DNA from 2 places in the Ancylobacter sp. SL191 genome. Region 1 is predicted to be linked to the other one. Evidence: predicted binding sites of a transcription regulator. Region 1 holds the regulator's gene; the other holds the start of a gene.
What was found. The regulator LexA, encoded in region 1, represses DNA repair genes until DNA is damaged. The targets are predictions, from matches to a motif close to TGTTCNNNNTGTGTTCNG.

Region 1 (5,449 bases):
GCAGGCCGGGCCGGCGCACCCGGCCCTCCGGCAGAAGGAAGAGACGATAATCCGGGCTTGTGCGCGCCTCGCGGATGAACAACCCGCCGGTCTCGACCAGCTCGCCATTGAGCGGCAGGCCGGACAGATGCGCCCCGAACAGGGCGACCGCCACATAGCCGGGCGCCGGGGCGGGCATGGCGGTGGAGGCGGCAGGATGAGCGGCTCCGGTCGCGCCGAGCGTCAGCCCGGTGTCGCGATGGAAGGCAGCGCCGAGCGCGGCGAGATGGGCGTCCTGCCCCGCCGGCGCCAGCAGGGTGATGCCCGCCGGCGCGCCATCCGCGCGAATCTCCGCCGGCACGGCGAGGCCGCACATATCGAGCAGGTTGACGAAATTGGTGTAGACGCCGAGCTGGCTGTTGCAGCGCACCGGCTCGGCCTGCATCTGCGCGACGGTGAAGACCGTCGGCATGGTCGGCACCATCAGGGCGTCGATGCCGGCAAGCGCCGCCCGCACCTGCGCCTTAAGCTCCGCCAGCCGGTACTGCCCACGAAATGCCTCGACGGCGCTGAAATGGCGGCCCTGCTCGATGATGCCGGCGACCACCGGATGCACCGAGGCCGGCCGCGATTCGAGAAAGGCGCCGACCGCCGCGTAGCGCTCCGCCACCCACGGCCCCTCATAAAGCAGCCGCGCCGTCTCGAAGAACGGTGTGAGGTCGATCTCGACCAGCCGCGCCCCCAGCCGCGCCATGCGCTCGGCGGCGCGGCGGAACCCCGCCTCCGAGGCGCGGTCACCGAAGGTCACGAGATCCTGCGCGCGCGGCACGGCGAGCGTCGGCCCGGCCGGAAAACCGGCGAGCCCCCCCAGCGGCAAGACGCGCGAATAAGGATCATCCTCGTCCGGCCCGGCCATCACCGATGTCGCCAGCAGCGCGTCTTCCACCGTGAGCGCGAAGACCGACACGCAGTCCAGCGAGCGGCAAGCGGGCACGACGCCGCGCGTCGAGACAAGGCCGAGACTGGGCTTCAGACCGACAATATTGTTCAGCCCCGCTGGCACGCGGCCGGACCCCGCCGTGTCCGTCCCCAGCGCAAAGGCCACGAGCCCCGCCGCGACCGCAACCGCCGAGCCGGAGCTCGACCCGCCCGGCACCAGATCATCGCGCACGGGATTTCGCGGCGTGCCATAGGGTGAGCGCGTGCCGTTGAGCCCGGTGGCGAACTGGTCGAGATTGGTCTTGCCGAGGATGATCGCCCCCGCCCGGCGCAGCCGCGCCACCGCCGCCGCGTCGCGCGTGGCTGGATAGGCATAGTCCGGGCAGGCACAGGTGGTCGGCAGGCCGGCGACGTCGATGTTGTCCTTCACCGCGAAGGGCACGCCGTAGAGCGGCATCTGGGCGGGGTCGGCGCCCTCCAGCCGCGCGAGCTGGGTCGTGATGCCGGCATCGTCGACCAGCGCCGTGAACACCGCCGGATCGCCATGCGCCACGATAAGTGCCCGCGCCCGCGCCACCGTTTCCGCCGGCCGGGCCCGCCCCGCGCGGTGGGCGGCGACAATGTCAGCTATGGTTCCGATCACGACTCGCGCCTTTCGTGCTGCACGCAGGACTATGCATAGGCATTAGGCAATATCTGGGCCATTGCATACAGATAACCGACCTGTCTGTCGCGCGCCAGAGTTGCGGCAGGGCGAGAATTCCCCGTTGTGGAACACACAAAGAACGGATAGTGTTTGTTCGTGATTTGTTTCGCTTAACGGCCCTCGGGCGCCCTACAGACGGATCGGGATCGATGCTCACCCGCAAACAGCACGAGCTGCTGCTCTTCATCGACGAACGCCTGAAAAGGGACGGCGTGCCCCCCTCCTTCGAGGAAATGAAGGAGGCGCTGGACCTGCGGTCGAAATCGGGCATTCACCGCCTGATCACGGCGCTGGAAGAGCGCGGCTTCATCCGCCGCCTGCCCAACCGGGCACGCGCGCTCGAAGTACTCCGCCTGCCGGAAGACGCGCAGTCCCGCCCCGCGCGCGCCGCCTTTGCGCCGAATGTCATCGAGGGCAGCCTTGGGCGGGTGAAGCTTCCCTCTGCCGCTGTGGAGGAGGATTCCCGGCGCCCGGTGGCCATCCCCATTGTCGGCCGCATCGCCGCCGGCTCACCCATCTCCGCCATCCAGTCGCCCGACAGCACGATCAACATGCCGCCGGAAATGCTCTCGGGCGGCGAGCATTTCGCCCTTGAGGTGCGCGGTGATTCGATGATCGAGGCCGGCATCTTCGACGGTGATCTCGCGCTGATCCGCAAATCCGATACCGCCAGCACCGGCGATATCGTGGTGGCGCTGATCGATGATGAGGACGCCACGCTGAAACGCCTGCGCCGTAAAGGCGCCTCCATCGCGCTGGAGGCCGCCAATCCGGCTTATGAGACCCGCATCTTCGGCCCCGACCGGGTGCAGATCCAGGGCCGTCTCGTCGCGCTGTTCCGGCGCTACTGAGCGGGAACGGCCGCGTTTCCGGGAGCGGCTCGTGGACCGGCATCGACCGGCTCGTCGCGTCTCACCGGCGTGGAGGCAGTGCCGCTGGCAGCCACGGCCGGGCGCCATCCGGTGGGCGGGAGTCGATCACCCGCCAGAGGACCTTTGGTCTCGGTTCGTGTGGTGGTGCGGTAGGCCGTTCAGGTGCCGTCGCCAGAGGTGACGGTGGCCGGAGAACGGGCGCGTACGGCTGGGGCCGATGCGAACCGATCGCGCCGGGTGCGGTCGGCGACGCGGCTGAAGACGCCATCGCTCCAGATAGTACGTCGTCAGGCGGCATAGTGGTGGAGAGTGGCGTGGCGCTCTCGTTCACGTTCGGGAGTGGCGCCTCCGTGCGACGGGATATGCGATCATCAGGCAGCGCAGGGTTGGCCGCATCGGTGGGGGCACTCGCCGGCGCGCTGCCGGGGGCGCCCCCTTGAGGAGTGCCTCTGGCGCGAGCGTCGACAGAGGCACGCACTCCGCTCTCCGCTGCGCTCTGCGGCGAAGGATGCTGCGTCTGCTCGACCATGCTGCGCGCCAGAATGTGAGCCGTCGTCTCCGCCGGTCCCTCAACGGGAGCGCCGCCCCCCCCGCGCGGGCCACCATCTTCATCGTCAGTGATACCATCTTCGGCATCAGCAAGGCCGGTGAGCCCGGCCATTGCCGCGGGTTCCGGCCCGACCTCATCGCGGTACAGCGCCAGCGCCGAGGTCTGCCGTCGTGGATCGATGCGCAGCACCTGCGCCGCGCAGTCATGGGGCGGCGCCTCGGTGGTGATCAGCAGCCCCACGCGCCGGCAGTCCTCCTCCAATGAGGCGCGGTGGCGCGACAAGGCGACGATCTCGCCGCCCGCCAGGCGCAGCGTACAGCCCAGCGGATCGCAGCGCGCCGCCTGCGTCAGGCTCGGATCCTCGAGGCGCGCGCGTTCGCCCTCGGCACTGAGCCATTGCTCGACGACGAAGCGGCCGGTAAGGCCGCGATCACGGTCGCCCATCAGCGCCAGTCGCCCGTCGCTCTGGCGCACCGCCACCGTCCGCCCCTCGCGGTCGACCAGTATGTCCGGCCGGTCGCGCAGCGGCGCCAGCGCGAGCCCGGCCAGCGCCAGCACGGGTGCGACGAGCATCAGCCGACTGCGCAGCAGGCAGAAGGCGGTAAGCGCTAGCGCGAACAGCACGAGGCTCGCCAGCGGCAGCGCCGGCAGGCCGCGATCAGCACCGGGCACGGCGGCGACGGCGCGGGAGATATCGACCATCCGCCCGATGCCCCAGCCCATCACATGCCAGGCCGGCGCGTCCCAGCCGAACGGAATGAGCAGCGCCCCCGCCAACCCCGCCGGCATGATGATGAAGGAGGCGATCGGCATCGCCGCGAGATTGGCGATGAGGCTCAGCGGCGCGAGTCGCTGGAAGTGATAGGCGGCGAAGGGCGCGGTCGCGAGGCCCGCCGCCAGCGATGTCAGCACCAGAGCGGCGATATAGACCGCCGGCCGGTGCAGCCAGCCAAGCCGCGCGCCCGGCAGTTCCGCCACCTGCCGCCCCCATCGCGCATAGGCGGCGACCAGCGCCAGCGTCGCGGCAAAGGACATCTGCGCGCCGGGATCGAGCACCGCCCAAGGGGTAAGCGCCAGAACCAGCAGGGCGGCGACCGCCAGGGTGCGCAGCGTCAGCGCGGGCCGGCCGAGAGCGACGCCGGCGAGCACGATCAGCGTCATCAGATAGGCGCGCTGCGTCGCCACTTCGCCGCCGGACAGCACGAGATAGAAGGTCGCCGCCAGCGCGGCCGGCACCGCCGCCCAGTTCTTGATGGGGTAGCGCAGCGCCAGTGCCGGCGAGAGCGCGAGCAGCGCCCGCACCAGAAAGAACATGCCCGTCGCCACCAGCGCCATGTGCAGGCCGGAGATGGACAGAACATGCGAGAGGCCAGCCACCCGCATGCTCTCCTCGATACTCTCCGGCACCCCGTCGCGCAGCCCCGTCACCAGCGCAACGGCGATGGCCGCATCGCCCTGCATCGGCGCCGATGCGCCCGGCGGGAGCAGCGCCGCGCGGATACGCTCGGCAATCGTCGCGCGCGTCGCCGCGAGCCAGGCGCTGACGGCGAGCCCTGCCGGCGGTTCGGCAGTCGTGGGAGCGACCGTCACCTTGCCCAACGCGAAACCGGTGGCGCCAATCCCCTCCAGCCAAGCCAGCCGGCCGAAATCGAAACCGCCGGGATAGGCCGGACCGGGCGGCGGGGCGAGGCTCGCCCGCAGCGCCACATGGGCGCCGACGTCGGGCGGGGAACGGCTCGTCAGCGTCACCCGCACCCGCCGCGGCGCGGTCTCGCCGTTATACTCGCCCCGCCCCTCGAACCGCGTGAGCGCGAGGGTGATGCGGCTGCCGCGCGCCCGCTGCTCCGCCGCCTCGACGAAGCCGGCAATCTCCACCCCGTCGACCGCGCGTTGCAGCACCGGATGGGCGATGCGCTGCACCTGCAGGCTGGCGGTGGCGAAGCCGGCGGCGAGGGTCGCCAGCAGGGCCAGCAGATGGAAGGCCAGCGGGCGCTCGCGCGCCAGCAGGGTGAGCACGGTGAGGGCGACAGCGGGGATCAGGCCCGCATAGGGCCAGGGTTCGCTTGGCGCACCGAAATAGAGCGCGATGCCGGCCGCGAACATGACCGGCAGGAACAGGAAGAAGCGCCGCTCGTCGACCTCCAGCGCGAGTGCCGCGCCCAGCGCCTCCATGAGCCGTCCGGTGATCCCCGGCAGGTGGATGAGGCTGCCGCGCGCGCCACGCGGCACGCCGAGGGCGATGGCTCGCGCCCGCCCGCGCCGCCTCCATCCGCCCCCCTCATCCTGACGCCCCGGACGGGGCTCGCCTGCGCCCTTCACGCCCCTGCCCCACCCGCTCGCCGCCGGCGCGCGGCGCCTGCCCAGAATGCGGGCGCCAGCCATGCGGCGCCGCCATTTCCCACG
Region 2 (5,449 bases), 1.9 Mb from region 1:
GGCCCGGCGGCGCCAACCCGCCCTGAATGCGAGGCCGCGGCGGGGTAGCCCGCCGCGTTGGCTTATTTGGAAGCTGCATGAGCCTCTCGGGGATTTAGCCGCCCCGGCCTTTACCTCCCCTCATCCCCGGGCTTGACCCGGGGATCCAAAACCCAGCGCCACGCGCGACTGCGGCAAGGCTGGATGCCCGGGTCAAGCCCGGGCATGAGGGCGGGCGTGACGGTCGATATCAGGGCGCGAGGCGCCCCACGTGCCCGGCCTTTTTCAACATCGGGCCCCTACTCCGGCAAGGTGAGCCGTCCGTCGGGGCCGAGGGCGAAGCCGGTATTGTGGGCGATCTCCCAGGGATGGCCGTCGGGGTCGGCGACATAGCCGGCATAGCCGCCCCAGAAGGTCGCCTGCGCGGGGCGCAGCGCCCGCCCGCCGGCGGCCACCGCGCGGATCAGCGTCGTGTCCACCTCGGCGCGGCTCGCCCGGTTGCAGGCCAGCACCACGCCGCCGAACTGACCGGCCCGGCCAGCGATCATGCCGGCATCGGTGGCAAGCTCGTGGCGCGGGTAGAGCGAGAGCACCACCGTGCCGCAGGCGAAAAAGGCGACGCCCTCGGCCTGCCGCACCCGGCGCTCGAGCCCCAGCGCCTCATAGAAGGCGATGGCGCGAGCGAGCTCGGCGACGCCCAGCGTCACCAGCGAGAGCGCCAGCGGCGGCACGGCACGCGCCGTGCCCGCCCCCACCGTGGCGCCCTCGGTCGCCTTGAGCGCGGCGACCTTCAGCCCCTGCATCGCCGCGCCGATCATGCGCTCTCTCCGAATAGCGACAATTGCTCGCCCTTCTGCGGCGGGCGGTGGAAATGGCGCGTGGTCAGCCGCAGATGGCGCCGGTTGAGGCCGAGCCGCTCGCTGGCGATCTCGAAGCGGCGGGCGAGCGTCCAGGCATAGGGCCCGCTGCCGGTCATGCGCTGGCCAAAGGCGGAGTCATATTCCTTGCCGCCATGCAGTTCCTTGAGCAGCGACAGCACATGACGGTAGCGATCCGGGAAATGGGCGAGCAGCCATTCCTTGAACAGGTCACGGATTTCCAGCGGCACGCGCAGCATGACATAGCCGGCCTCCTGCGCGCCCGCCGCCACCGCGGCGTCGAGGATGCGCTCCATCTCCGCGTCGGTCACGGCGGGAATGACCGGCGCGACCAGAACAGCCGTCGGCACCCCCGCCTCGCTGAGCCGGCGCACCGCCTCGAGGCGCCGCTGCGGCGTGGCGGCGCGCGGCTCCATGATGCGGGCGAGCTTGTGGTCGAGCGTGGTGATGGACAGCGCGACCTTGACCAGCCCGCGCTCGGCCATGGGCGCGAGAATGTCTAGATCGCGCAGCACCAGCGCCGATTTCGTGACAATGCCGACCGGATGGCCGAAATCGCGGAGCACTTCGAGGATGCGGCGGGTGAGGCGCCATTCCTTCTCGATGGGCTGATAGCCGTCGGTGTTGATGCCGAGCGCGATGGTGCGCGGCTCATAGCCGGGCTTCGCCAGTTCCTTGGCCAGCAACTCGGGGGCGTCGGGCTTGGCGAACAGCTTGGTCTCGAAATCGAGCCCAGCGGACAGGCCCTGATAGGCATGGGTCGGCCGGGCGAAGCAGTAGACGCAGCCATGCTCGCAGCCGCGATAGGGGTTGATCGAGCGATCAAAGCCGACATCGGGCGAATCATTGCGGGTGATGATGGTGCGCGGCTTTTCCACCGTCACGCTGGTGCGGAAGGCCGGCAGATCATCGAGGCTCTGCCAGCCATCGTCGAAGGCTTCGCGCGCCGTCGGCTCGAAGCGGCCGGCAGCGTTGGAGAGCGCGCCGCGTCCGCGCCGGCGCTCGCCCTCGACAAAGCGGGCCTGCGGCGGCACGGGAGGCGCAATGTCGATCTCGGAAAGGCCGGTGAGGTCGCGCCCCGCCGCCTCGCAGGCGGCGCGCTCAGCGGCCTCGCGCTCCTCCACCAGCCGCCCGAGATGACGCGGCGTGGCGCGGGACTTGCGCGCGGGCGGCGCGCCGGCGGTAACCGCGGCAGGACGGTCCGGAGAGGGGGAGGAGGTGCGCTGTTCCATGGGTGATTTTTAGTCTCCTCATGAGAACATATCAAGAACATATGTCGAAAAGTGACGGAGGGCGCTATACGCCCCGGATGTGGTGCTATAGGCAGAACGTCGCTCGCCCAAAACCCTTATGCGCCAATCCATAGCGCGTTCCGTCGAGGTGCTCTGCCGCGTGATCTCGATCGTCATTCCCACGACCGAAACCGCCAGTTTCCTCATCCCGACCCTCGCCGCGCTGGTACCGGGCGCCGCCGCCGGCGTGGTGCGCGAGGTTCTGCTGGTGGATGGGCGCGAATCGGCGGATGTGGCGGAGATCGCGGACGCGGCAGGCTGCGAATATCTGCGCGGCCCGGCCGATCTCGGGGCACGCCTGCGCCTCGGCGCGGCGACGGCGCGCATGCCCTGGCTGATGTTCCTCCAGCCGGCGGGCCTTGCTCAGGAAGGCTGGACGCGCGAGGTGCGCGGCTTCATCGACCAGGTCGAGCGCATGGGCGCGCTGGACCGTCGCGCGGCGACCTTCCGCTTGGCACTGGACGGGTTCGGCGTCGCCCCCCGGCTGAAGGAAGCGGCGGCGGTGGCGCGCTATGCGCTGACCGGCCGGGCGCGGCCCGAGCAGGGGCTGCTGATCCATCGCCGCTTCTATGAAGCGCTGGGCGGTCATGAGGCGGGCGGGCAGTCCCCGCGCCGGCTCGCCGCCCGCATCGGGCGCGGAAGGCTGGTGCTGCTGCGCTCGCAGATGCTGCTGCCGGAAGGCTGAGCCTCCCGCCAGGTCTCAGGAGGCGCGCAGCTTGCCGCGCTTCAGGTGCTCGTCGAGCCGGGGCAGGATTTCCACGAAATTGCAGGGCTTGTGACGGATGTCGAGCTGCTGGGCGAGGATACCGTCCCAGCCATCGCGGCAGGCGCCGGGCGAGCCGGGCAGGCAGAAGATGTAGGTCGCGTTCGCCGTGCCGGCGGTGGCGCGGCTTTGCAGCGTCGAGGTGCCGATCTTCTGGAAGGAGATCATGTGGAACACGGTCGAGAAACCCTCCATGCGCTTCTCGAACAAGGGTTCCACCGCCTCCGGCGTCACATCGCGGCCGGTGAAGCCGGTGCCGCCGGTGGTGATGACCACGTCGATGGCCGGATCGGCGATCCACGCCGCTACCCGCCCGCGAATGGCTTCTACGTCATCCGTCACGATGGACCGGGCGGCGAGGCGATGGCCGGCACCCTCCAGCCGCTCCACCAGCGTGTTGCCCGAGCGGTCATCGGCCAGCGTGCGGGTATCGGAGATGGTGAGCACCGCGATGGCGAGCGGGATGAAGGCTTTCTCGGAAAGGGCCTTGTCGGACGTCTCGCTCGCGGCGCTCATGCGGCCTGATCCTCAGATGCTGCGGCTGTCGAAGGCGTTGCACTGCTTCATCGAGCCGGTGTCCAGTCCCCGCTTGAACCAGCGCGTGCGCTGGGCGGAGGTGCCGTGGGTAAAGCTGTCGGGCACGGCATAGCCCCGCGCCTGTTTCTGCAACCGGTCATCGCCGATGGCGGAAGCGGCGTTCAGCGCCTCCTCAATATCGCCGTCCTCAAGAATGCGCCACTGTGCGTTCGCGTGATGCGCCCACACGCCGGCGAGGCAGTCGGCCATCAGCTCGACGCGGACGGAGAGCGCGTTCGCTTCAGTGCGCGAGACCTGGCGCTGGCGCTGCTGCACCTGCGCGAGAATGCCGAGCTGGTTCTCGACGTGATGGCCGACCTCATGGGCGATGACATAGGCCTGCGCGAAATCGCCGGGCGCGCGGAAGCGGCGCTTCATCTCCTCGAAGAAGGCGAGGTCGATATACACCTTCCGGTCGGTCGGGCAGTAGAACGGGCCCATCGCCGACTGGGCCGTGCCGCAGGCCGAGCGGGTGCCGCCGGTGAACAGCACGAGGCCGGGCGGGCGGTAGGTCTGGCCCTGCGCCTTGAACTGCTGGGTCCACACATCCTCGGTCTGGGCGAGCACGGCGCTGACGAACTGACCTTCCTGATCCTTGGGCGGGGTGCGGCTCGCAGATGGCTGCTGCGGCGCGCTCTGGCTCGTCTCGCCGCCCCCCATGAGGATTTCCGCGCCGCCGATCAGCACGGCCGGGTTGATGCCGGTGGCCCAGGCGATGAGGCCGACAATGATCAGCCCGCCAATGCCGAGCCCGCCACGCCCGCCCGGCAAGCCGCCGCGAAATCCGCCGCCGCCCCCGCGCCGGTCTTCCACATTGCTGCTGCGCCGGAAATCTTCCCACCGCATGGCCATCCCTCCCGCAAAGCGCCACGGCGCGGTGCGATGGTGATGCACGCGCGCCGTGGCGGCAATGCGCGGGAAGGCCGGCGGTTCCGTGGGGAACCGCCGGATCGTGTCAGGCGCGCGGTTTGCCGAGAGCGGCGAGCCAGTCGCGGGCGAGCGTCAGGTCGGCCTGCGACAGGCCATGGCCGACGGGAAGCGTGCGGTGGTCGAGCCGCGCGCCGGCCTCTGTGAGCTGGCCAGCGAGGCGGGCGGCATTCTCCTCCGGCACGATCGGGTCCATGCCGCCCGAAAGCAGCAGGACCGGCGCGCTGGCGAGATCCTCCGCCGGCGGCTCGGCCAGCGGCACCATGGCGCGTAACAGCACTGCGCCCGCGAGCACGCCCGGCTGGGTGAGGAGCGTCGCGGCGGCGATGTTGGCGCCGTTGGAAAAGCCGACCGCGATGGGGGCGGCCAGCCCATAGGCGGCGCGGGCTTCCGCCACGAAGGCGGCGAGTTCACCCGCGCGCAGGCGCACATCCGCCTCGTCGAACACGCCCTCACGCAGGCGGCGGAAGAAGCGCGGCATGCCGCCTTCCATCACCTTGCCGCGCGGGGAGACGAGCGGCGCGTCCGGCGCGATCATGCGGCCGAGCTGGATCAGGTCGTTCTCGTCGCCGCCCGTGCCGTGCAGCAGCAGCAGCGGCGTGGCAGCAGGATCGCGGCCGGCCTCGAAGCGGTGGAGGAAGGAGAGTTCGGCGTTCGCGGATGCACGGGACAGCGGAGCGTTGACGCTCATGACGGCCTCCTGGCGGGAAAAGGGGCCCGCCCGCCGGAAGTGGCGGGCGGGGAGAGGTGGGATCAGGCGATTTCCGGCAGCACGGCCTCGATCTGGGCGCGGCGGCTCTCCAGGAAATCCGGGAGCTTCAGCGCCTGGCCGAGCTGGGCGGCCGGCTCATCGGCGGCGAAACCGGGGACGTCGGTCGCGATCTCGAACAGCACATGGCCGGGCTCGCGGAAGTAGACGGACCGGAAGTAATTGCGGTCCTTCTGCTCCGTGGTGCGGATGCCGTGGTTCTCCTGCAGCTTCTTCACCATGGCGAATTCGGCCGCATCATCCGCCGCGCGGAACGCGATGTGAT

Region 2: OU996_RS01630 (PA0069 family radical SAM protein) is a predicted target of LexA. The motif match lies at 2,112-2,129, and genes of this name have one in related genera.

Annotation. Positions count from the first base shown of each region.
Region 1 covers NZ_CP113056.1:3,149,818-3,155,266, reverse strand. The annotation lists gene atzF (allophanate hydrolase) at 1-1,561, opposite strand, end outside; gene lexA (transcriptional repressor LexA) at 1,774-2,475, shown strand; gene OU996_RS14275 (ComEC/Rec2 family competence protein) at 2,537-5,275, opposite strand.
Region 2 covers NZ_CP113056.1:358,006-363,454, forward strand. The annotation lists gene OU996_RS01625 (VOC family protein) at 279-797, opposite strand; gene OU996_RS01630 (PA0069 family radical SAM protein) at 794-2,089, opposite strand; gene OU996_RS01635 (glycosyl transferase) at 2,208-2,834, shown strand; gene moaB (molybdenum cofactor biosynthesis protein B) at 2,850-3,428, opposite strand; gene OU996_RS01645 (neutral zinc metallopeptidase) at 3,441-4,334, opposite strand; gene OU996_RS01650 (alpha/beta hydrolase) at 4,444-5,106, opposite strand; gene OU996_RS01655 (ring-cleaving dioxygenase) at 5,169-5,449, opposite strand, start outside.